DNA from 2 places in the Kocuria sp. CPCC 205235 genome. Region 2 is predicted to be linked to the other one. Evidence: riboswitches for the same ligand, from Rfam matches in the RefSeq annotation. Region 2 holds a riboswitch; the other holds the start of a gene.

Region 1 (12,623 bases), on a different contig from region 2:
GTGCTCCGGGCTGATGCCTTCCCCGGTGTCGGTGACGGTGACAGTGACCGCCTCCGGGGCGTAGTCGGTGTGCACGGTGACGGCGCCTCCGGGCGGGGTGTGGCGCAGGGCGTTCTCCAGCAGGTTGCCCAGCACTTGTCCCATCCGCTCCCGATCAACCAGCACCGGTGTGACCTCCATGCCGGTGCTGATGGAGGTCACCGTGATGTCCTGTCCGGCGGCGTCTTGTTGGACGGCCGCGACCGCCTGGGCTGCCAGCCGGCTGGGGTCTTGGGGGGTCAGTTGCAGGTGGGTCATACCTTCCTCAGCGGCGGTGAGCTGGCGGATGTCGCGGGCCAGTCGCTCCAGCCGGGTGATCTGGGCGTAGAGGATGCTGGTGGTCCGTTCATCCCACTGGACCACTCCGTCTTCGATGCCCTCCAGGTGTCCTTTGAGACTGGCCAGGGGGGTGCGCATCTCGTGGGCCAGATCGGCCAGCATCTGACGCCGGGTGGTGTCCACGGCGTCGAGCTTGGCGGCCATGTCGTTGAAGGAGGAGGCCAGGGAGTCGAACTCCGGGCCCAGTCCGGTGGAGGTGACACGCACGTCGTAGTTGCCCGCGGCCACCTCGCCGGCGGCGGCGCTGAAGGAGGCCAGGGACCGCCCGATCGTGCGGTAGAGGTAGAAGGTGAGCATCCCGGCGAGGTAGAGCGCCGGGAGCCCTCCGATGGCCAAGGCCGTGAGACTCACCGAGCGGAAGGCGTCCTCCAGGTGCACCAACCCGAGGGCCTCATCGGCGTGGCCGGACTCGACGAGCTCGTGGTAGAACATCCTCGGTCCGACCAGGACCGCGGTGATCACCACGATGATCAGCCCGATGGCCAGCACCGCGGTCTGGGCCAGCATCAACCGCATCGTCAGCGGGCTCCAGGACCAGCGGTGGGTGCGCTCGGAGACGGTGGCGCTCATCGTCCGCTGCCCATCCGGTAGCCGATCCCACGGATGGTGTGGATGAACCGCGGGTTGGTGGCTTCGTCGCCGAGCTTCTTGCGGATCCGCCCGATGTGCACATCCACCAGGTGCTCGTCCCCGGTCCAGTGCGTGTCCCAGACCATCTCCACCAGCTGCCGGCGGGAGAGCACCAGCTGTGGGCGGGCAGCCAGGCACAGGAGCAGGTCGAACTCGATCCGCGTCAACGCCACCGGTTCCCCGGCCAGGTGCACCTGGCGGGAGTCCTCCTCCACCACCAGCTCCCCGATCACCAGCGCCTGCTGGCTGTGCTGGGAGTCTGCCGTGGGTTCGGCACCTCCCGTGCGGGCCCGGCGCAACATGGCTTGGACCCGGGCCACGAGCTCACGCGGGCTGAACGGTTTGGTCACGTAGTCGTCAGCGCCCACGGACAGGCCCACGATCTTGTCGACTTCGTCGTCGCGGGCCGTGAGCATCAGCACGTAACAGTCCGAGAAGGTCCGCACCTGACGGCACACCTCGATGCCATCGATCCCGGGCAACCCCAGATCCAGCACCAGCACGTCCGGGGTGAAATCGCGCACCGCGGTCACGGCCTCGGTGCCGTCGTGGCGCACGGCGACCTCCAGCCCGGCCTTGCGCAGATATCCTGCGACGAGCTGCGCCAGGTCGGTCTCGTCGTCGACCACCAGGATCCGGCCGGTCGGGGGCGTGGACATGTGGGCTCCTTGATCAGTGGGTAGGACCGTGCCTGCGGTTCGGGGCATGGGGTGGTGGGGCTGGGGCAACATGGCCGTCGCCCCGGGGCACGAGATGTCACGCCCGGCCATAGCGGGGGTGACGTCAAGGCTCCGGGGCCTCAGGCTTCCCACCCCGCGGGCCGGCAGAACCCAGGCGTCCTTCTTGCGGGCACGGTGGGGGACCGGGAGCAGGGGCAAAGTGATGCCGGGAGGCGGGGGTAGTCCGGTCGGGAAGGGGTGCGTTGGGGCTCTGCCAACGGTGCGCGGAGGCGGACACCGGTAGATCCGCCAGATCCGCTCCAGCGGCGCACGGCAGTACGTCGGTCGCCAGAGCGGACAGTGCCGCAACATAGGCCGTGGCGCTGGTGCTGGCCTCCACGTGCATGTCGCTCCTTCCGCCGCACATCGGTCAGGACGGGGCCATCTGGCCGGTGATCCCACCGGCCAGAGCCGGGACGGGGCGAGAGCCTGACCATCAAGCAACGCCACGGCCGGTCCAGCGGCCTCAGACCGCAAACCGGTGCTGGTCGGTGCCGTGGCCCTGTCCTGGAGACCAGTCTGCGGGAGAGCCGGGAGGATTGGGTCGTTCATGCACTCTGCGGGACAACGGCGACCGGAGGCGGTGGTGGCCTCGCAACGCCGCCACGCCGACAGTTTCCGGTGCCTCTCGTTCCGGTTCTCTGTACCTCTCGCCCTCGACGACAGGCCGACTTTCCCGGGGTAGCGGAGCTGAGGGTGTTGGCCGCTGGAGGGTGGTCTGGGGCTGTGCCGGTCCTGTCATCAGGAGAACACTGGAGCTCCCGGAGCCACAGCGGATGGGGTCATCGTCGACATCGACGCGGTCGAGCGCAGGCAACCCTGGTGGGGTGCTCCCGGGGTGTCGGCACGACGGTGGCTAGCTGTTCGATGCTAAAAGGTGCCTGCAGGTGTGGAAACCGGGTGCGCGGACCCTGTCTGGCCGACCAGGAACCGCGCACCCGGAAGCTGTGCTGGCGTGCGGTCAGCGCACGCGGATGTAGACGGGGCCGGTGCCCACGTTGACGCTGTCGACGACGGTGCTGCCGCCGTTCCAGCCGCCGTGGACGGCCTTGCCGCCGCCGATGTAGACGCCGATGTGGGCTGTGCCCATGCCACCGTCGGCGTAGTAAACGAGGTCGCCGGGTTGGGCCTGGCCGGCGGAGACCTGAGTGCCGAGCGTGAAGTACTCAGCCGGCCAGCCGCGGAAGTTGATCCCGGCGGCCCGCAGGGCGTTGCTCACCGCTGCGGTGCAGTCCTGTCCGACGCCGAGCTGTCCCATGGCCGCGGAAGCGATGGTCGCGCCCTTGCCGGAGGATGAGCTCTGCGGGGTGACCGTGCGCTCGGCGGCCGGAGCGGCCTGCACGGCCGGCTTTGGGGCGGGAGCGGCGGCGGGCCTGGGGGCCGCCTGCACAGTCGGCTTCGGGGCGGGGGACGCCACCGGGGCGGGTGCGGTGACAGGTTTCGGGGCCGCCTGGACGACTGGCTCCTGGACGACAGGCTCCGGGGCGGGTGCGAGGGCCGGGGCGGCCACGGCCTTCGGTGCCGGAGCGGCCACGGCGGGTGCCGCGACGACCGGGGCATCGACTTTCTGCTCCGCCTTTTTCTCGGTCTTCTTCTGGTTGGTCTGCTTCTCGGCTGTGGTTACGTGGGCGACCGGCTCGAGGGACACGGTGGGCGCTGCGGTGGGGGTGGCGGCAGCGACGGCCGACAGCGGGGCGTCGGTGGAGGCATCCGGGGTCGGGGTTGCCTGCACGGAGACGGTGGTGGCCAGGGCCAGGCCGGAGAAGGCCGCGACGGCGGCCACGGTGCGGGCCCTGCCGGTGAGGAGGGAGCTGAGGCCGTTGGAGGAGGTCAGGTCACGAGTCATGAGGAGTTCAACGGGCTTTCTGGCGGGCCGGGCGGATCTGTCGGAACGGTGTTGTGACAGCACGGATTACCCCGGTCAGGGGTGCAAGGTGTCACGGTGTTCGGCAGAGCGGGCCCCGGATCGGGAGCACCGCGCACGGCGGGTGAGTGGAGGAGAGGTGTGGTGTCCGCAAGGGAGGAAAAACTCACTCGAGAGGCGGGGACTCTCTTGTGCAACCGGGGTGAGGACCGACGCCCTCCGCGACGATTCCGGTCGTTGCGGAGGGCGGGTCGGGTCAGCGGTAGGTGTAGTAGCCGTCCACCGGCATGGCGTTGACGGAGTGGACGAAGGTGCCCTGGGTGGGGTTCAGGGCGGAGATCATCTTGCCGCCGCCGATGTAGATGCCGATGTGGGCCCCGCCGTTCTGGGAGACGAGGTCCCCAGGCTGCGGGGTAGCCGTGGGGGTGGCCGCGGCGATCTGCTGGAAGCTGGTGCGGGGGATCTCGATGCCGTTCTGGGCGTAGGCCCACTTCGTGAACCCGGAGCAGTCCCAGGCGCCGAAGGCGGTCCCGCCCCAGACGTAGCCGGTGCCGGCGCCCTGCATCGCGGTGCCCACGATCCCGGAGGCGCCGGTGATCTCGGTGATGTCCGCCGACTGGGTGGACACCGTCGCGGTCGAAGCGCTCTGCTCAGGAGCGGCTGGGGCCTGGGTGGAGGCGGTGGAGACGGTCTGCGGGGCAACGACGGCCTGGGGGGCCGTCGAGGAGTAGGTCGTCAGCGCGGACGCGGGGGCCGAGTAGGCGGTGGCGGTGCCCGCGGGGACCTCGGCGTAGGCCTGGGCCGGGGCGATGGAGCCGATCACAGCCGCGCCGGCGGCAGCGGCGATCGTGGTGGTACGCACCAGGTGCGAGGTGGTCTCGGCGCGGTGGCGGGCAGTGCTGCGCTTGAAAATAGTCATGAGTGTGTTCCTCCCTTTGCCTACGAGGTGAGCTGTCGGATGCGGGTGGGAGACACCCGGCCGCCCCGGACGCAGACGTCCTGGGCGACTTAACCCCTAGGTCCCGGGTCACCGGGACCGAAAATGGTTCCCCCGCTTCTGCCAAGCGATTTCTCTTCAGGAACCCCGGGCACCGGCAGAATTCGGCGATGTGCACGAGGGTGCCGACCGGATCAGTCAGCGGCACGCAGTGGACAGTAGCCCACCTATAACGAAAGTGTCACGTTTAGATCACGGCTCAGATTCTTCTTCGGTGGGGACTGAGGCGTCGGTCTCCCTGGCTCCAGAAAGCCACATCGTGGAAGACGGGTTTCGTCGCTCAGCTGGGCTCATGACGCGGGCCTCGGCAAGTCCAGGACCAGTCCGACTAGACAGAATGGCATCGAGACGCGCTTTTCGCTGGACACATCCAACGGCGACAAGGGGCTGGGGGCCGCGCGTCCCTTCCAGCTTTTCTGGAGGCAACACCAAGGTTTTTCCGAGGGTACTTACATTTTGGAGAGGCCTCGGGGCAGCTTTTCGGGGCGCGCGGCGGAATTTCTTCACGAGATCTCCATATTCGGCCGGCTCCCCCGGGGTGAAGGCCAGTCGTCGGGGTGCCGCTGCGCCCCACCGGGGCGTCGATCTTCATCAAATCTTCAATCTTTCGGGGCGCGTCACACGGAAAAGGCAGTTTACTGTCGATGGCATGGCGGGCTGGTTCCGGCCGGTTCGTCTCCTCGAGAAAACCGACGAAGGAGCAAGCCATGACTCATCACGTGAGTGCGATGCTGGAGACCTACCCGAAGGACCTGGGCGGGGTGGACCAGGCCAAACTGGCCGCCTGTATCGAAGCCTGTTTCGAGTGCGCCCAGACCTGCACCGCTTGTGCTGATGCTTGCCTGTCCGAGGACATGGTTGCCGAGCTGACCAAGTGTATCCGCACCAACCTCGACTGCGCGGACCTGTGCGAGGCCACCGGGCGGGTGCTCTCGCGGCACACCGGCTATGACGCGAACATCACCTTGGATGCGATCAGGGCCTGCCAGATGGCTTGCAAGGCGTGTGCGGATGAGTGCGAGCAGCACGCGTCCATGCACGAGCACTGCCGGATCTGTGCTGAGGCCTGCCGGCGCTGCGAGGCCGCCTGCGCCGAACTGGTCGCCTCTCTGGGCTGAGTCCCGACCCCACTGACCCATCACCCGGGCGGCGGGGGCGGTGCGAACGTCCGTGACCGACAGGGATCGGCGTCACGGGCCAGATCTCCTCTGCGGAGGGGGCCGCCGCCATGACGCACCCGCCGCCTGGGTGGTGCCCCAGTAGCTGAGGGCCCGTGGAGAAGGGTTTCCCCGGGAACCGGGCCTTTTCTGGAGGCCACACGTTGACCGACGGGTACCGGTGACCGGTCTGCGTCGGTGAAAGAGGATTCTGATGGGCTGATCGGGCCCGCCCGGAGGCGGGTTTCCTCTTCCCCCACCCCTGGTTCAGGACAGCTCTACCCGCCCGCCTGTTCGCGTGCCGGGTACGGGCTGATTGCCGAGGCCGGCACATCGGGGTCGGCCTTCTTCATCGTGGAAGAGAGACATCATCATGCGTTCCAACCAGTTCCTTGGCCGCCGCTTTAGACCTGGTCTCATAACTTCGTTGCCTGGCGCAGTCTCCGGAGGTTGATGAGGGTGACGGCGAGCAGGAGTAACGGCAACAGCGTGGCGGCGGTGCGGTCGTAGCGGATCCCAAGGCGCTTGAACCGCAACACCCAGGAGATCGTCCGTTCCACGACCCAGCGGTGCCGGCCCAAGTGGGTCTTGGCCTCGATCCCACGGCGGGCGATGCGCACCTTGATCCCTCTCCGGTGCAGGTAGCGTCGGCACCTGGGGTAGTCGTAGCCCTTGTCCGCGTGCAGCTTCTCCGGCCGGCGGCGGGGTCGCCCGGGACGACCGCGTCGGCCGCGCACCGCCGGATTGGTCTCCAACAGCGGTTCGAAGAGTCTGCTGTCATGCGTGTTCGCGGCCGAGGCCAGCACGTGCAGGGGCAGGCCGTTCCGATCGGTGAGCAGGTGGTACTTTGTGCCCGGTTTCCCGCGGTCGGTGGGGTTCGGGCCGGTCAGCTCGCCCCCCTTTTGGCCCGGACCGACACGGCGTCGATGCTGGCCCGGGACCAGTCGAGGATCTCCTGCTCGGAGAGCTCCTCGAGCACGGCCCGGTGGAGCTTTTCCCAGACTCCGGCCTCCTGCCACGCGCGCAGCCGGCGCCAGGCGGTGTGCCCGGACCCGCACCCCAGCGCCGGGGGCAGGTCCCGCCACCGGCACCCGCTGTGGAGCACGAACAGGATCCCCTCCAGAGCCGCCCGGTCGTCGATCCTGGGCCGCCCACCGGGCCCTCGAGGCTGTGGCTGAGGTGGGATCAGCGGAGCGATCAGCTCCCACAGACGGTCATCGACCATCCACGACTGCGTCCTCGTCGTCATGCAGGCACTGTGAAGCACTTCCAGGCGGGTGGCAACGACCGATCAGGTTTTGAGACCAGGTCTTACGGCCGCCGCCTCCACCGTTGTCTTCGCGACTGCCCTGCTGGGCGGGGCCACCGCCCCGGCCCTGGCCCATGGTCAGGTGGCCACCCCGGTCTCCTCCCACGCACAGGGTCACCCCCCGGCGGAGGTGCTCCAGCCGGATCCGACCTCCCCGACCGCCTACGAGTTCGGTGAGACCCTGGCCGGGCTGGAGGGCGAGCAGCTGGAGATCACCTTCCTGGCCGAGATCATTCCGCACCACCAGGCCGCGATCGAGATGTCCCAGCTGGAACTCGAGCGCGGGGCCAGCCCGGACATCCGCACGCACGCGGAAAACATCATCGCCAACCAGGAACACCAGATCGACCAGTTCACCCGGTGGTTGGAGGAGTGGTACGGGCTGACCCCCGGGGAGGCCATGGCTCAAGCCCCTGAGGAAGCCCAGGAAGAGATGAAGGTCCTGGAGGAGAAAACCCAGATGATGATCGAGGAACTCTCCGCCGTGGAGGCCGGTGAGGGCTTCGACGTCGCCTTCGTACAGAAAATGATTCCGCACCACCAGGCCGGGATCATCGAGTTCCTGGAGCCGCAGTCCCGGGCCCCGCACGCCCAGCTGCGGGTGGCCGCCACCGCGGGAATCACCACCCAACAGGCCCAGGTCGCTGATTTCCGCACCTGGCTCGCCGGCCGCAGCTAGAATCCCGGGCCAGCCACCGAAGTGGTGAGCCCACGGAAGGCTGACCTCATGACACACCGGTTGCCACCGGCCCAGGGGCAGGGGGGCCTCACCCAGATGGGTGAGGCCCCCCTGCCCCTGGGCCGGTGAAGCCCCTCAGCTCAGACGCCCGGGTTGCGGGGTGGATGCCTGATCGGGGCGAGCACAGCAGGTACTAGCCCTGGATCTGCTGCAGCAGACGGTCCATTTCCTGGATCTCCGCTTCCTGGTCCTCAATCACCTTCTGCGCCATCTCGATGGCCTGAGGATTCTGACCCTCGGCGACCTGCTCCTGGGCCATGTCAATGGCCCCGCGGTGGTGGGCGGTCATCATGGTCAGGTACATCTCGGCGGCCTCGGCGCCCTCAGCGGCCTCCAGCTCCTGCATCTGCTCCTCGGTCATCATGCCCTCCATGCCCGCACCGGAGTCGGAGCCGTGGTCCTTGCCCTCCATACCGCCGGACTCCATCGAGGTGGGCTCCCCCCAGGTCTCGAGCATGTTCTTGAGCTGGTCGATCTCCGGACCTTGGGCGGCGACGACCTTGTTGGCCAACTCCTCGACGTCCGGGTCGAGATCGTCCTTGGCGAGCATCACCTCGCTCATCTGAACCGCCTGCTGGTGGTGGGGAATCATCATCTGGGCGAACATCGTGTCCGCGTCGTTGTGCTCCTCTGTGACCGCCTCAGCGGAAGTGGACGGGGCGGCCGTGGCGGTGTCCGTGCTCCCAGCGCCGGCCGCCGCGGATGTGGTGGCCTCAGGTGCCTCACCGGCGGTCTCTTCGCCGCTGGTGCCGCAACCGGCCAGGGCCAGGGCGGAGGCCAGGGCCAGAGTGGTCAGGGTGGTCGAACGCTTCATGGGTTCAGTCCTTTTCTGTGTTGAGGGGTGGGAAATCGATGGGTCAGTGGGTGTGGGCCGTCTCGGGCCGCTTCGATGGGGCGGCAGTCTGGCCCTCACCATCGGCGGCCGCCAGGTGCGCCGGGTCCAGGTCGAGGCGGCGCAGCAACTGAGCGTTGAGGGCGACGACGATGGTGGACACCGACATCAGCACCGCCCCGACGGCCGGGGAGAGCACGATCCCGACGGGGGCAAGGACGCCGGCGGCCAGGGGAACGGCGACGATGTTGTAGCCGGTGGCCCAGGCCAGGTTCTGCAGCATCTTGGTGTAGCTGGCCCTCGAGAGGTCGATCATCGACAGCACCGCGCGGGGGTCGTTGCCGGCCAACACCACCCCGGCGGACTCCATGGCCACGTCGGTGCCGGCACCGATCGCGATGCCGACCTCGGCGCGGGCCAGGGCCGGGGCGTCGTTGACGCCGTCGCCGACCATCGCCACGGTCAGCCCGCGGGACTGGAGCTCGGTGACCTTGGTGTCCTTGTCCTGGGGCAGGACCTCGGCGAAGACCTCGTCGATGCCCAGATCGGCCCCCACAGCCTCAGCGACCTGGCGGGCGTCGCCGGTGATCATCGCGACCTTCACCCCGCGGTCCTGCAAGGCGGCCACCGCCGCGCGGGACTCCGGGCGGATGCGGTCCTCCAGGGCCAGGGCCCCGATGACGGTGCCCTCGCGCAGCACGTGCAGGACCCCGGCCCCGCGGTCGGTCCACTGCCGGGTGGCAGCGGCGATCGTGGCCGGGGTGGACAGGCCCAGTTCGCGCAGCATGTTCGGTCCGCCCACCACGACCTCGGCGCCGTCCACGGTCGCGCGCACCCCACGGCCAGTGGCCGACTGGAAGCCGGTGCCATGCAGGCCCAGCCGAGTTGCTTCGGGGTGGGCGGTGGCCGCCTGCACGATGGCTCGAGCCACAGGGTGCTCGCTGTCGGCCTCCGCGGCGGCCGCGAAGGCCAGCAGCTCTCCCTCGGAGACCCCGGGCACAGCGGCAGCGCCGGTGACAGCGTGGGCGCCTTCGGTGAGGGTGCCGGTCTTGTCGAACAGGACCACGTCGATGGTGCGCATCCGTTCCAGCGCCATCCGGTTCTTGATCAGCACCCCGGCCTTCGCGGCGCGTTCGGTGGAGATCGCGATGACCAGCGGAATGGCCAGCCCCAAAGCGTGCGGGCAGGCGATCACCAGGACCGTCACGGTGCGCACCACCGCATCGTCGGGCTGACCCAGCAGGGTCCACACGACCGCGGTGAGGAGGCCGGCGACCAGGGCGAACCAGAACAACCAGGCCGCGGCCCGGTCGGCCAGTGCCTGGGCGCGGGAGGAGGAGGCCTGGGCGTCGGCGACCATCCGCTGGATCCCGGCCAGGGCCGTGTCGGACCCGACGGCCTCCACGCGCACCCGCACCGTGTTGTCGGTGGCCACAGTGCCTGCCACGACCGCCTCGCCCACCGCGCGGGAGACGGCCTTCGACTCCCCGGTGATCATGGACTCGTCGAACTCGGCCGATCCGTCGGTGATGGTCCCATCAGCCGGGACACGGGCCCCGGATCGGACCAGGACCACATCGCCCACGGCCAGCTGATGAATCGCAACGGTGACGGTCTCACCGTCGAGGACCTTCTCGGCCTCATCGGGCAGCAAGGCGGCCAGGGCATCCAGAGCGGAGGAGGCCGCGCCCAGGGCACGCATCTCCATCCAGTGGCCCAGCAGCATGATCACCACCAGCAGGGCCAGCTCCCACCAGAAGTCCAGGTCGAAGCCGCCGATGCCCAGCGTCGTGACCCACGAGGCGACGAACGCGACGGAGATCGCCATGGCGATCAGCAGCATCATGCCGGGCTGGCGGGACTTCAGCTCGGTGAGCCCACCTTTGAGGAACGGCATCCCACCGTAGAAGAAAATGATCGTGCCCAGCACGGGCGGGATCCAGATAGAGCCGGGGAATTGGGGGACGTGGTAGCCCAGCAGGTGCCCGACCATGGGGCTGAAGACCACCACGGGGACCGCCAATACGAGACTGAGCCAGAACTTGTTCTTGAACATCGCCGTGGAATGCCCGGCGTGCTCCCCGTGAGTATGGACGGCGTGGTCCTCGTCCACCGCGGAGTGGGCGTGGTCGGAGGGCATGGCCTGCCCGTGGGTATCGGCACGGTGTCCGTGGCCGGTGTGGTCCAAGGGTTGCTCAGCCCCGTGGCCAGTGTGCTCGTGGTCCGGGGCCGCGGGGTGGTCGTGGTGGTGCGGGGCGCTCATGATGTGCTCCTTCCGCGCAGGCCCCTCTGCGGGGCCGAGGTGATGTTGGGGCTCGTCAGGCGGTGACGAGGGTGTAGCCGGCTTCTTCCACGGCGGCGCGGACAGCCTCCGCCGACAGCGGTCGGGCGGCGGTGACCGTGACGGTGGAGGTCCCACCGGCGACCAGGTCGATGCGCACCTCGCTCACCCCGTCCAGGGCGGTGACCTCCTCGGTGACACTTTGGGCGCAGTGACCACACGTCATGCCTTTGACCTGGTAGGCCGTGGAGGTCCCGGCCGGAGGGGCTGTCTCGGCGGTGGGAACGGTCTGATTGAGGGCCGGGGCGGGGGCGCAGCAGGCGCAACCGGTGGAAGCCATCGGCAACTGGGAGCGGGTCTCGGGGGTCATCGGGAACTCCTTCGATCGGATCATGGGGCAGGGCCGGCAACGGTCTTACCACCTACAGGTATATACCCCTAGGGGGTATAGGTCAAGAGGGTGGGTCACACGGTCGTCCTGGTGGTCCGTGGGCTGTGCTGGGGGTGGCGGGGCAACTCCACGGTGAAGACTGCGCCTTGTCCGGGGCCGGGTGAGGTGGCCGTCAGGGTCCCGCCGTGGGCTTCGGTGAGGGCCTTGGAGATGGTCAGCCCGATCCCGGAGCCGCCGTGGTCCCGGTCCCGGGCGGTGTCCCCTCGGTAGAAGCGTTCGAACACCTGGGACAGGTGCTTGCCCGCGATGCCATCGCCGGTGTCGGCGACCTGGATGGCCAGGCGGCGGGGTCCGTGGGTGGTGGCCCGCACGGTCACGGTGCCTCCGGGTGGGGTGTGGCGCAGGGCGTTGGTGAGCAGGTTGCCCAGCACCTGGCCCATGCGTTGCCGGTCCACCGTCACAACCTCGGCGTCGTCGGCGTCCACGGTGAGGGTCACGCCCTTGACGGTGTAAGCCTCGCGGTGGGCTTCGGCGGCAGCGCGGACCAGCTCGCCCACGGGGTGTTCGGTGCGGTCTAGGTCGATCCGGCCCTCTTCGGCGCGGGAGACGTCGTTGATGTCCTCGACCAAGCGGGTGAGGCGGGACAACTGGTCGGCCATGAGTTCGTTGGTGGCCTCGTCCCAGGAGGTGACCCCGTCCTGAAGGGCCTCGAGGTAGACAGAGAGCACCGAGATGGGGGTGCGCATCTCATGGGCCAAATCCGAAAGCATCCGTCGTCGGGTGTCCTCGGTGTGCTGCAGCCGGGAGGCCATGGTGTTGAATGCCCCGGCGAGGGCATCCACTTCCGCGCCGGCGCCCATGGCCGGGACCCGGGTGTCGTTGCGGCCGTGGGCCATGCCCTGGGCCGCCTTGGTGAGTTGTTCCAAGGGCCTTCGGAGGCGGCGGGAGCACCAGGCGCTGACCACCAGCGCACACATCAGGGCGGTGCCCAGGGCCACACCCAGGGTGATGAGGTTGGTGTCGCGGTAGGCCTGCTCCACGTGCAGCAGTTCCGGGGAGTTCTCCGGGTGCCCGGCCATGAGCAGGTGCTCGTGGAAAATGGGCGGGCCGGCCATCGAGGCCACCATCACCGCGGCGGCCAGGCTGGCGGCGACCACCAGCAACTGGGCGACCAAGAAGCGGAAGGCCAAGCCGCGTTCGCGCCAGGAACTCATGGGGTCACCATCCGGTAGCCGACTCCGCGCACGGTGTCGATGTAGGCGGCCTGGTCCTCACTGAGTTTCCGGCGCAGGTGCCCGATGTGCACATCCACCAGCCGCTCGTCGC
Region 2 (10,555 bases):
GGACACGGTGGTGGGCTGCAAGTTGTTGGCCACCACGGTGGACAGATTCATGCCGGAGAGATCCGGGGCCGGCCGGGTCGCGCTGGAATCCTGACTGTTCTCCGCCGCGGCAATCACATTGCCCTGCGCGTCCAACAGGTATCCGGAATGGGGGACCGGCGTGGCAATCGTGCCCTCGAGGCCGTCCAGGAGCGCCGTGGACACGGAACTCACGGACTGCCTCAGCTCCTGATCCGTGTTGTCGACCAGGGCGTCCCGAAGCACGGAAATGGCCACCAGCGAGGTCACGAGAATGCTGGTGGCCAGCAGCAGGCCCGTGAGGACCATGAGCTGCGAACGCAGTGAGGCGGAACGCCACCTGCGGGAAATCCGGGTCAAGAGATCAGTGGCGCTTGTCGGACGAGCGCAACAGGTATCCGACACCGCGCTTGGTGTGGATCAACGGCGCCTGTTCCGGATCGTTGTCGATCTTGCGGCGCAGGTACGAGATGTAGGACTCCACGATCGAGGCGTCACCGTTGAAGTCGTACTCCCACACGTGGTCCAGGATTTGGGCCTTGGACAGCACACGGTTCGGGTTGAGCATCAAATAACGCAGCAACTTGAACTCGGTGGGGGAGAGATCGATCTCGCGGTCGCCGCGGAAGACCTCGTGGGCGTCGTCGTCGAGGACCAGGTCGTCCACGTGGAGCCTGGAGTCCTCTTCCTCAATGGGCTGGGTGCGGCGCAACACGGCGCGGATGCGGGCGACCACCTCGTCCAGACTGAACGGCTTGGTCACATAATCATCGCCACCCACGGTCAGGCCGGTGACCTTGTCATCCGTGTCGTCCTTGGCGGTGAGGAACAGGATGGGGAAGTGACGACCAGCGGCGCGCAGCTTGCGGGTCACGGAGAATCCGTCCATGTCCGGGAGCATGACGTCAAGAACAGCCAGGTCCGGGTTCTCGGCCTCCGCCTTGAGCAGGGCGTCGCGCCCGTTGGCCGCGGTCACCACCTCGAAGCCGGCGAAGCGCAGCGACGTTGCCAGCAGCTCGAGGATGTTGGGTTCGTCGTCGACGACGAGCAGTTTGGCTTCAGGAGTCTTATCGTTCACCGTGCCAGTATCTCGGAGTTTCCTGAGCACAGACTGAAGCAATTCCTGCGGTTGTCTGGACGCGTCCGACGCCGCTCGGTCGGGTTCAGCGGCGGCGTCGCCTGAGCGCCGTGCGAGCCAGCTCGATGCACATGAGCATGAAGGCCACCGGGAAGAAGATCGCGGGGAAGATCGTGAATCCGCCCCACACGGTCTGACCCATGAGCGCCGCGATCAGAACGATCACCAATGACACCGAACTCAGTGCGGCCAGGATCAAGGCGATCATACCCAGCCCCGTGAGGCCTCCGATACGGACGGGTCGGGCGGGCTGAGGGTGTTCCGTGTGTGTGGGATCAGACATGGTCACCAAGGTACCAATTCAGCTCACGCGGTGGGTGAACAGCGGCTCGGACCACTCCGGCGAGGGGATAGACTCAAGAGTTCTTAGACGACCGTGAACGCCCCGCCCACCAGGGCCGGGAGCGAGACAAGAGAAACTGAGGTGATCCGCGTGCCCACGGGCAAAGTCAAGTGGTTCGATTCCGAGAAGGGTTTCGGCTTCCTGGCAACGGATGATGGACAGGAAGTGTTCTTACACTCTTCCGCCCTCCCGCAGGGAGTCACCACAGTTAAGCCGGGAACCCGCATGGATTTCGGCATTGCCGCCGGACGCCGCGGTGCCCAAGCCCTGTCCGCCACGATCATCAGCAAGCCGCCGTCCGTGGCTCGTAACACCCGCAAGCCGGCCGAGGAGATGGCGGTGCTGACGGAAGACCTGATCCGCCTGCTGGACGACATGTCTACCGGACTGCGCAAGGGCCGGTACCCGGACCGTGCGCACGGACACAAGATCGCCTCCATCCTGCGCACCGTGGCGGATGAGCTCGATGTCTGAGGAAACCACCACGCAGCCTGAGGGGACCGCCGAGAGTACGGATCAGCCCGCCGCGGTGGCGACCCTGCGACGTCGTGCGCCCAAACAGGACGGCACGCTCGCCCAGGCCGTCGACATCGCCCGCCAGGCGGTCGTGGATTCCGCCGGTGCGGAGAACGTGGGGGAACACCTGGGCATCGACGTGCACGAGGACCGACTGCTGACCCACCTGTTCGAATGCACCATGTCCGGGTATCCAGGATGGACCTGGTTCGCGACGGTGGCCAGGGCGCCCCGGACCAAACTGGTCACGGTGTGCGAGGTCGGGTTGTTGGCCGGCGAAAATTCTTTGCTGGCTCCCGACTGGGTTCCTTGGGAAGAACGCATGCAGGCCGTCCATGATCAGGAAGACCACGACCAGGTCGAGGAATCAGGGGGCCAGGGCGAAAACCCCGACTCTCCCTCTGCGGGCTCTGAGGCCGGGTCCACCGAGACCACTGAAGCGGACGCCACCGAAACCGGCGCCGGGCAACCTGACGAGGACGCAGCCACAGAGGCAGGGACGACCGACGAGAACGAGGCGTCATCGTAAGAGCGCCCTCGTCCGCCGGTGAAACCAACGAGCACCCCGGCCCAGCGGAAACGCCGGGGACGGGGATGTTTCGTTCTCTGAAGATCCGCAACTACCGGTTGTGGTTCACCGGTGCTCTGGTGTCCAACATCGGGACATGGATGCAGCGCACGGCGCAGTCCTGGCTGGTGTTCGATGAACTGACCGACCACGATGCAACCGCCATGGGCGTGGTCATGGCCCTGCAGTTCTTGCCGCAGCTGTTGCTGGCCCCGTACGCGGGTGTTACGGCGGACCGCTACGACCGGCGCAGGATCCTCCTGGTGACCCAGACCCTCATGGGAGTGCTGGCCGCCGGGCTGGGGCTCATGGTGCTGTTCGGAGTGGCAGATCTCGTCACCGTGTATGCGTTCGCGCTGGGCTTGGGCATTGTCGCGACGTTCGATGCGCCGGTACGACAGACCTTCGTGTCCGAAATGGTGCCGGACACCCACCTCTCCAACGCGGTGGCCCTGAATTCCACCTCATTCAACTCCGCGCGGTTGATCGGCCCGGCCGTGGCCGGTGTCCTGGTCGCAGCAATTGGTTCCGGTTGGGTCTTCCTGCTGAACACTGTGACGTTCGCGGCCATGATTGCCGCGATCCTGGCGATCAATGACAAACAATTACGGTTGATGCCCAAGACCAAGCGAGGGCGAGGTCAGATCCGCGAGGGCATGGCATACGTAGTGCACCGGCCGGATTTGGTCGCCGTGATGGCCACGATCTTCATGATCGGTACGTTCGGGATGAACTTTGCCGTATATCTCGCCGCCATGGCGGGCTCTGAATTCGGTCGCGGTTCGCAGGAGTTCGGGGTGCTCAACTCGATGCTCGCCGTCGGAACGGTGACCGGTGCGCTACTGGCGGCCAAGCGGGCGCGAGCCAGACTGCGGTTCCTGTTCGCGGGGTGCATAGCGTTCGCACTCTCGACGCTCGGTGCCGCAACCGCGCCGTCCCTGGTGATCTTCGCGCTGTGGCTCATACCGAGTGGCGTCTCGGCCATGACCATCATGACCACGGCCAACGCGTACGTGCAGTCCACCACGTCCCCCGTTATGCGCGGGCGCGTGATGAGCCTCTACATGGCCATCTTCATGGGCGGCACGCCCATCGGTGCACCCGCCGTCGGTTGGCTCACCGATACTCTGGGCGCCCGCTGGGGCATGGGGTCCGCGGTGGCCGCGGGCCTGATCGGTGCGGCAATCGGGGCGTGGTTCTTCTGGCGGTTACGCAAGGAGCAAGGGCGGTTTCGTGAAGAACCGGCGGTCGAGTAGGCGAGCGATCTGTTAAAGCCGAGCGGGCGGCGTCGTCAACTACGACGCCGCCCGCTCAGCTCTCCGGGGCCACGCACCTTGAGCAGGTGCTTTCGAGACCGGCCGGGACGATCAGGACAGGGCGTTGGCCAAGGCCCAGTCGATGCACGCGAGCAATGCCTGGACGTCGGACTGGGGCACTGAGGCGAACGTGGCGATGCGCAGCTGATTGCGCCCGAGTTTCCGATAGGGGTCCACGTCCACCACACCGTTGGCACGGAGCACGGACAGCAGGCGGGCGGTGTCCACGCTGTCGTCGAAATCAACGGTGCAGACCACGGGGGAGCGATGCTGCGGATCGGCAACGAACGGGGTCGCAGTGGGAGTGCGTTCGGCCCAGTCGTACACGAGGGACGAGGTGGCTGCGGTGTGTCCGGCGGCCCACGCCATTCCACCGTTGGCGTTGAGCCAGCGCACTTGCTCGCCGAGCATGACGAGACCCGCCAGAGCCGGAGTGTTATAGGTCTGATTCTTGCGGGAGTTCTCCACCGCCGTGGCCAGCGACAGGACATCCGGGATCCAACGGTCGGAACGCGAGAGCTCGGAAATCCGATCCAGCGCGGCGGGAGAAACGGCCGCGAACCACACACCGCCGTCGGAACCGAAGTTCTTCTGCGGAGAGAAGTAGTAGACGTCGGATTCGCTGATGTCCACGTGCATTCCACCCGCGGCGGACGTGGCATCAATGATCGTCAGCGCGTCAGGGTCGGTTCCCTGCGGCCGAGTGACATCCATGATCACGCCGGTCGATGTCTCGTTCTGGGGCCACGCGTAGACGTCGATGTCCGCCCGTGGTGCGGGGCCGGCCGGTCGCGACCCGGGGTCCGCGCGCAGGATGTCCGAAGGTTCCAGGTGCGGGGCGCGGTCGGTCACCTGGGCGAATTTGGAACCGAACTCCCCGAACGAGAGGTGCTGCGCGCGGCGTCGTACCAAGCTGAACGCGGCGCTGTCCCAAAAGGTGCTCGCGCCACCCAAGCCCAGGATGATCTCGTAGCCCTCGGGGAGTCCGAAGAACTCGGAGAGCCCTTCGCGGATCTCTCCCACGAGATTGCGCACGGGAGCCTGGCGGTGCGAGGTGCCCAGGAGATTGTGGCCCGCATCGACCAGGGCGCTGACCTGTTCCGGTCGGACGCGGGACGGGCCCGCGCCAAAGCGCCCGTCCGCGGGCAACAGGGAGGCGGGAATGACAGGCAACTCGGACACGGTGCTCCTAGCGTGGTGGATCATTGAGGCAGTTCCCATTCTGCCCCCTCCAGGTTGCGGTAGGACGCAGTGTGCTGGGGCGGGCGTACCTGTCGGAGTGGGCCGATATGCTTATCGTGAATTATTCAGGAAACCCCGAATGAGAGCGCTCCTACTCGACGCGCACCCAGATTTCTCGAAGGATGGACCATGAGCGGCGATTTAATCGACACCACCGAGATGTATTTGCGCACCGTGCTCGAACTTGAAGAAGAGGGCATTGTGCCCATGCGTGCCCGCATCGTGGAGCGTCTTCAGCATTCCGGGCCCACCGTCTCCCAGACGGTCTCCCGGATGGAGCGCGACGGACTGCTCGAGGTCCTCAAGGACCGTTCCCTGTCTTTGACGGAGGCCGGTCGGTCCAAGGCCATCGAGGTCATGCGAAAGCACCGGCTGGCCGAACGTCTGCTGGCAGACGTCGTGGGGCTGGACATGGCCTATGTCCACGAGGAAGCCTGCCGTTGGGAACACGTAATGAGTGAGCGGGTCGAGCGTCGCCTCATGGCGCTGCTGGATGAACCCCGCTACTCGCCGTACGGCACGCCGATCCCGGGGATGGACGCCATCGGCGGACCTCAGGTCGGTGCCGACCGTTTCAAGGGGATGAACCTTCTGGACGCCGCGACCCAGAACCGCTCGGCCACGTTCACCGTACGGTTGCTCCCCGAGGTCATTCAGGCGGATCAGGAGCTGATCGAGACCCTCAGCTCAGCCGGTGTGCTGAACGGGGCCCACGTCAAGGTTGCCCCCTCGGACTCCGATGATTTGCGTGTCCTGGTGACCGTGACAGACACGGGCCATAGCGTGGATCTGGACCATGTGAGCGCCAAAGCGATCCGCGTGGACCTCGAACAGAACTGAGTTTGATAACAACTTTGGGCTTGTCCCCGGATGTGTGGATCATCACGGTGTGTACTACATGTGAGCCCCGTCACATACCCGCGGTAGGTAGTGTTCTCCCACGTCAAAGGGTGTTTTCAAGGGTAAAATCACCCCCACTCCACAGCGAAACGGGGGACTGATTCTGTCGGGATTTCGACTTAATCAGGCCGCATTTATCCACGTCTGCACTCGTTTCGTGACCTGTCGTAACCAAAACGTGACAATTTCGTTATCTGTCATGTACTGTTCTTTTCGTGCCGATCGCTGGTCAGATCGGCGCTCACATGCGTACCGCCTAGTTCTGCCATCGCCTGTGATCCGTACACACAATCCGCAAGGCAGAAGCGGGGGAACCAACTTCGGGCCCGTCAAGATTTTTGGGTCCTTGGGGTTAAGTCACACCGAAGCCATTGGCTGGAGTGCGGCCGGATGTCTCCCATCCGAACCCGACAGCTCACCTCGTAGGCGCAGGGAGGAAAACCAAAATGACTTTTGTTAAGAAGAACTCTGCCCGCCACCGCGTCGAGACCAACTCGCACGCAGTCCGCAACACCTCCATCGCAGCAGCTGCTGCTGGCGTTGCAGTGGCCGGCATCGTTGCCCCGGCTCAGGCCAACAGCGGCATCGTCGAGCTGGGCAGCAACACCTCTTACGGTTACCAGTCCGTGTCCTCGCTCGATTCCTTGGGTGGCACCAGCTACTCCTGGACCACCGAGGCTCCCGCTGCCGCACAGGCACCGGCTGCTCCCGCTGCAGGCGGCGTGGCGCAGGCTTCCAGCCACACCGAGCAGGACTCGGGCGTTTCCACCCAGTCCAACTCTTCCGCAAGCGGCGTCGTCGGCACCGCGTTCCAGGGTGTTGGCCAGGGCTACGTCTACGGTGGCCCCGCCGTTCCCGGGCAGTGGGACTGCTCCTCGTTCGTGCAGTGGGTTTACTCTCAGCACGGCGTGGACCTGCCCCGCACCACGTGGGCACAGTTCGCATCGGCCACCCCCACCTCCACCCCGCAGCCGGGTGACCTGGTCTCCCAGAACGGTGGCGGCCACGTGGGTATCTACATCGGCAACGGCCAGATGATCTCCGCTCTGAATGCATCTCAGGGCACGCAGGTTCACTCCGTGAACGCTATGCAGCTGGACGGCTACTACTCCGTACGCTGATCCGCATGAGCTGGGCGGCGCTCCAATCGCCGCCCAGCTACTGCGCGTCTTGACGGGCACGTGCTCTGCCACCGCACCGTCAGTCGGGTCCCCCGATGACCCCACCTTTTCTTTGATCCGGCACCATCGTGCCCCTCCGCCCGCACCCTTGAATGATTCGCGCATGTTTCCGCGCGCTGATCTTCAGCACACTCCCGTGCCTGTGGGCGGTCTCCGAACGCGTAAGGAACCCTGACGTATGTCGCCCGAAACGAACACCCAGACTCGCGCCGGCCTCTTCGCCGGTAAGGCCCGCACCGTGGCCGCCGTTGCTGCATTCTCCGGTTTGGCTCTCGCCACCACCGTCTCCGTGCAGGCAACCCAGAACGCTTCCGACGAGACCCCCGCAGCCGTCGTGGCCGAGGCTCCCGCCGCAGAGCAGACTGTAACCGCCGAGCCGGCCGCCAAGTCCGATTCCTCCAAGGCTGAGAAGGCCGAGAAGAAGGAAGAGAAGGCAGCCCCGAAGGCTGAGGCTCCCAAGGCTGAGGCAGCTCCCGCAGTGGTCGAGGCAGTGCCCGCTTCCCAGGTTGCTCCCGCCCCCGAGGCTCCCAAGGCCGAGGTTGCTCCGGCTGCTCAGGCTCCCGCGGCTGAAGCTGCTTCCATCAAGGTTGCTCCCGCTTCCAAGAACGTGACCCCGGTTGCTCCGGCCGCCCAGGCTCCCGCTGCTCAGGCACCGGCTGCCGAGGCTCCCGTTGCTCAGGGCCGCCACGCTGCTCCGGCAAACGCTGACACCCAGGCACGCGAAGCTGCTGCAGCTCAGGAAGCCGGCGTTGCCTACCAGGCTCCCGCCGCTCCGGTTGTGACCCCCGCGTCCAACAACAACGCTCCCGCTGCTCAGGCTCCCGCCGCTCCGGCTCCGGCCGCTGAGGCTTCCAAGCCTGCTGCTCCGGCCGCACCGGCCGCACCGGCTGAGAAGCCCGCCACCGTGGCTCCGCAGTCCTCGAACGCTTCCGCCAGCGGCAAGGGCCAGGCCATCCTGAGCGCTGCTGAGGGTCAGATCGGCGTCACCCAGGACTGCACCATGCTGGTGACCAACTCCCTCAAGGCTGTTGGCATCAACCACCACGGCTGGCCCGAGAGCTACAAGTCCCTGGGCACCCAGGTGTCTGCTTCCGAGGCCAAGGCCGGTGACATCGCCTACTACGCCAACGGTGGTTCCGGCTTCGCACACGTCGCCATCTACGCCGGTGACGGCCAGGCTATCCACGGTGGTTGGAACGGCAACCAGACCGTGAAGCAGAGCGTCAACGTGGGCTCCGGCCCCGAATTCATCCGCGTGGGCTGAGTCTAGACACTCACTTATCCGCGGTAGGCACCCGTCCTTGACGGTGCCACGCCTCGAGTCGGGACCGGTTGTGTACCCGGCCCCGATGAGAAAATAGCAAAACCACACGAACCCCGCCGACCACGGGGTTCGTGTGTTTTTGCGTTACACGCATGTTTTGTGGATCACCCCGTTCACGCGGCATTCAGAGGATCGATCTAAAATGAGGACCATGCCCACCGATTACTCACGCGCAGCGCGCACGCCCCTGGATCAGGAATTCACGTACCTCGCCATCGGTATGGTCGCCGGCGCGATCCCCGGCATCATTGTGGGATTCATCGTGGCGGCCTTCGTGGGCCACGCAGCCATGTGGTTGTCGGTGTTCGGTGGCGTGGGCATCGTGGTCGGCCTGGTCGTGGCCACGCTGCTTTATCGCCGACGCCGCTCCAAGACGTCCGCGACCGTGGCGTCAGATCCGGGCGATCGCCTCAAGCGCTGAAATCTCGACGCGCACGTTACTCCGCGCGCGTTCCTCCCATAATTCCGCCCCTCGGTCGGTGTGGAAGAGCGCGGGTTTGTCGAGCAATCGCGTCAAGATCTCGGCGCGGGCCGGTGCGAACTCCGAGTCCGGAACGTGGCGGTATTCGTCACGAACGTCTCGGGCGTACTCATCGTAAGTGGCCTGATCCGCTCCGAGGATCGACAGATCCGCATCCACGAGGGTTTGCGCTTCAACATCGTCCGGAGCGGGCCGGTGGTCCACGGTCACCAGAATCAAGTCGGCTACGCGTCGGCAGCGATCCCCGTCCCAACCGGCCATGCTCAATCGGTTTCTCGCGAGATCGGCCGATTGCTGTTCGTCCGTACCGGCCTGCCCCTGGTGAACGGCATCGTGGAACCACGCTGCGGCCATCAGCTCCGGGTGCTCGCGCGGTTCCGTGAGAATCTCGATGGACTCGAGCACACGCAGGAGATGACTGAGATCGTGATAGCTGCGATGCGGCTCGCTCCACCGTTCCACGAGTTCCTCACTGAGCCAGGGTATGCCCGGGAACAAGCTGTGCCAGCGCTGGTGCAGAGCCGATGCCAACCGTTTGGGGCGGCGTCGTGCGGGCACCCGCATACCGCTGGCCACGAGGATCTTGACCAGTTCTTTACCGTCCACGGGAATGGCCCCGGCACCCATGGCGTCAGCGTGGCGGTGGGCCGGGACGTCATAGTGGTCCAGATCGAAGGCGCGCGGTGAGATCCCCAGTGTTGCGGCAAACGCGTGAAGCTCCGCGACCGAGGTGTCCGAGACCAGGTGGGAGAAGACTGTTCCGTGCGCGGGCCACCGGGGAGGGTCGATAAACAAGGTCATGGTTCCATTGTGGGGGTTCCAACTCGCGGCGGACGTTCACGCGGCATAAACTATGTTCTCGTTGCCCTCGTAGCTCAGGGGATAGAGCACGGCTCTCCTAAAGCCGGTGTCGTTGGTTCGAATCCAATCGAGGGCACGAAAAAGTCCCACCGTTGCCGGTGGGACTTTTACATGTCAAGACTCAGTCGTGGGGTTTCTGGCCGGGGAGCTTGCCCTGCGCGAAGTCGTTGAGCTTGCGGCGCACCACCATGATGTTCACGATCAAGGCCACCACGATCACTGCGGCGAGCAAGGCCCAGCGTGCGAACACGAGGCCCGAGGCCGAGGAGACCAGAGCGGTGTCGTCGGGGGAGGCCACGGCGGCTTCGAGAGCCCGGTTGCCGAGTACGAAAACCAGGGCGTACGCGAGTGCCACCAACCAGAACAGCCACTTCACGGCCCGCTTGGCGGTGTTCAGGCCGAAGAACAAGAGCAATCCCAGCGCGAAGAGGAGGGGCGCGAACAGGCCGGTGGTCGCGTGGACCCCGGTGTAATCGCCCAGTCCGGTGTCGCCGAGGGCTTGCGAGAACTGCGCAATGTACGGCTGGTCGAAGCCGCCGAACTGGAGCTCCGGAACCCCCATGCCGCCCGCGGCTCGCTCACTGAAGCCCGGCAGAACGACGGCATGGTAGTACGCCCAGATCGCGAGGCCGATCACGAGTACCGCGCCCACCACGATCGACGCCGA

The links. A riboswitch is a leader RNA that binds a small molecule or an ion and turns the genes downstream of it on or off. The one in region 2 is predicted to bind cyclic di-AMP.
Region 1: linked by a shared signal. The riboswitch ahead of RF638_RS15240 (C40 family peptidase) and the one ahead of RF638_RS12915 (C40 family peptidase) in region 2 are both predicted to bind cyclic di-AMP.

What each region holds. Positions count from the first base shown of each region.
Region 1 covers NZ_JAVKPR010000039.1:2,035-14,657, forward strand. Annotated here, with positions in the region: gene RF638_RS15225 (sensor histidine kinase) at 1-948, opposite strand, end outside; gene RF638_RS15230 (response regulator) at 945-1,667, opposite strand; gene RF638_RS15235 (C40 family peptidase) at 2,689-3,573, opposite strand; gene RF638_RS15240 (C40 family peptidase) at 3,848-4,510, opposite strand; cyclic di-AMP (ydaO/yuaA leader) riboswitch at 4,516-4,708, opposite strand; gene RF638_RS15245 (four-helix bundle copper-binding protein) at 5,296-5,706, shown strand; one part of gene RF638_RS15250 (IS5 family transposase) at 6,162-6,658, opposite strand; one part of gene RF638_RS15250 (IS5 family transposase) at 6,658-6,994, opposite strand; gene RF638_RS15255 (DUF305 domain-containing protein) at 7,023-7,733, shown strand; gene RF638_RS15260 (DUF305 domain-containing protein) at 7,927-8,607, opposite strand; gene RF638_RS15265 (copper-translocating P-type ATPase) at 8,651-10,888, opposite strand; gene RF638_RS15270 (heavy-metal-associated domain-containing protein) at 10,944-11,276, opposite strand; gene RF638_RS15275 (ATP-binding protein) at 11,372-12,511, opposite strand; gene RF638_RS15280 (response regulator transcription factor) at 12,508-12,623, opposite strand, start outside.
Region 2 covers NZ_JAVKPR010000021.1:28,284-38,838, forward strand. Annotated here, with positions in the region: gene RF638_RS12875 (sensor histidine kinase) at 1-378, opposite strand, end outside; gene RF638_RS12880 (response regulator transcription factor) at 383-1,096, opposite strand; gene RF638_RS12885 (hypothetical protein) at 1,182-1,439, opposite strand; gene RF638_RS12890 (cold-shock protein) at 1,590-1,973, shown strand; gene RF638_RS12895 (DUF3027 domain-containing protein) at 1,966-2,544, shown strand; gene RF638_RS12900 (MFS transporter) at 2,610-3,839, shown strand; gene serC (phosphoserine transaminase) at 3,951-5,081, opposite strand; gene RF638_RS12910 (metal-dependent transcriptional regulator) at 5,271-5,981, shown strand; cyclic di-AMP (ydaO/yuaA leader) riboswitch at 6,301-6,482, shown strand; gene RF638_RS12915 (C40 family peptidase) at 6,488-7,162, shown strand; gene RF638_RS12920 (NlpC/P60 family protein) at 7,401-8,486, shown strand; gene RF638_RS12925 (hypothetical protein) at 8,698-8,967, shown strand; gene RF638_RS12930 (DUF4031 domain-containing protein) at 8,938-9,828, opposite strand; tRNA gene RF638_RS12935 (tRNA-Arg) at 9,892-9,964, shown strand; gene RF638_RS12940 (hypothetical protein) at 10,010-10,555, opposite strand, start outside.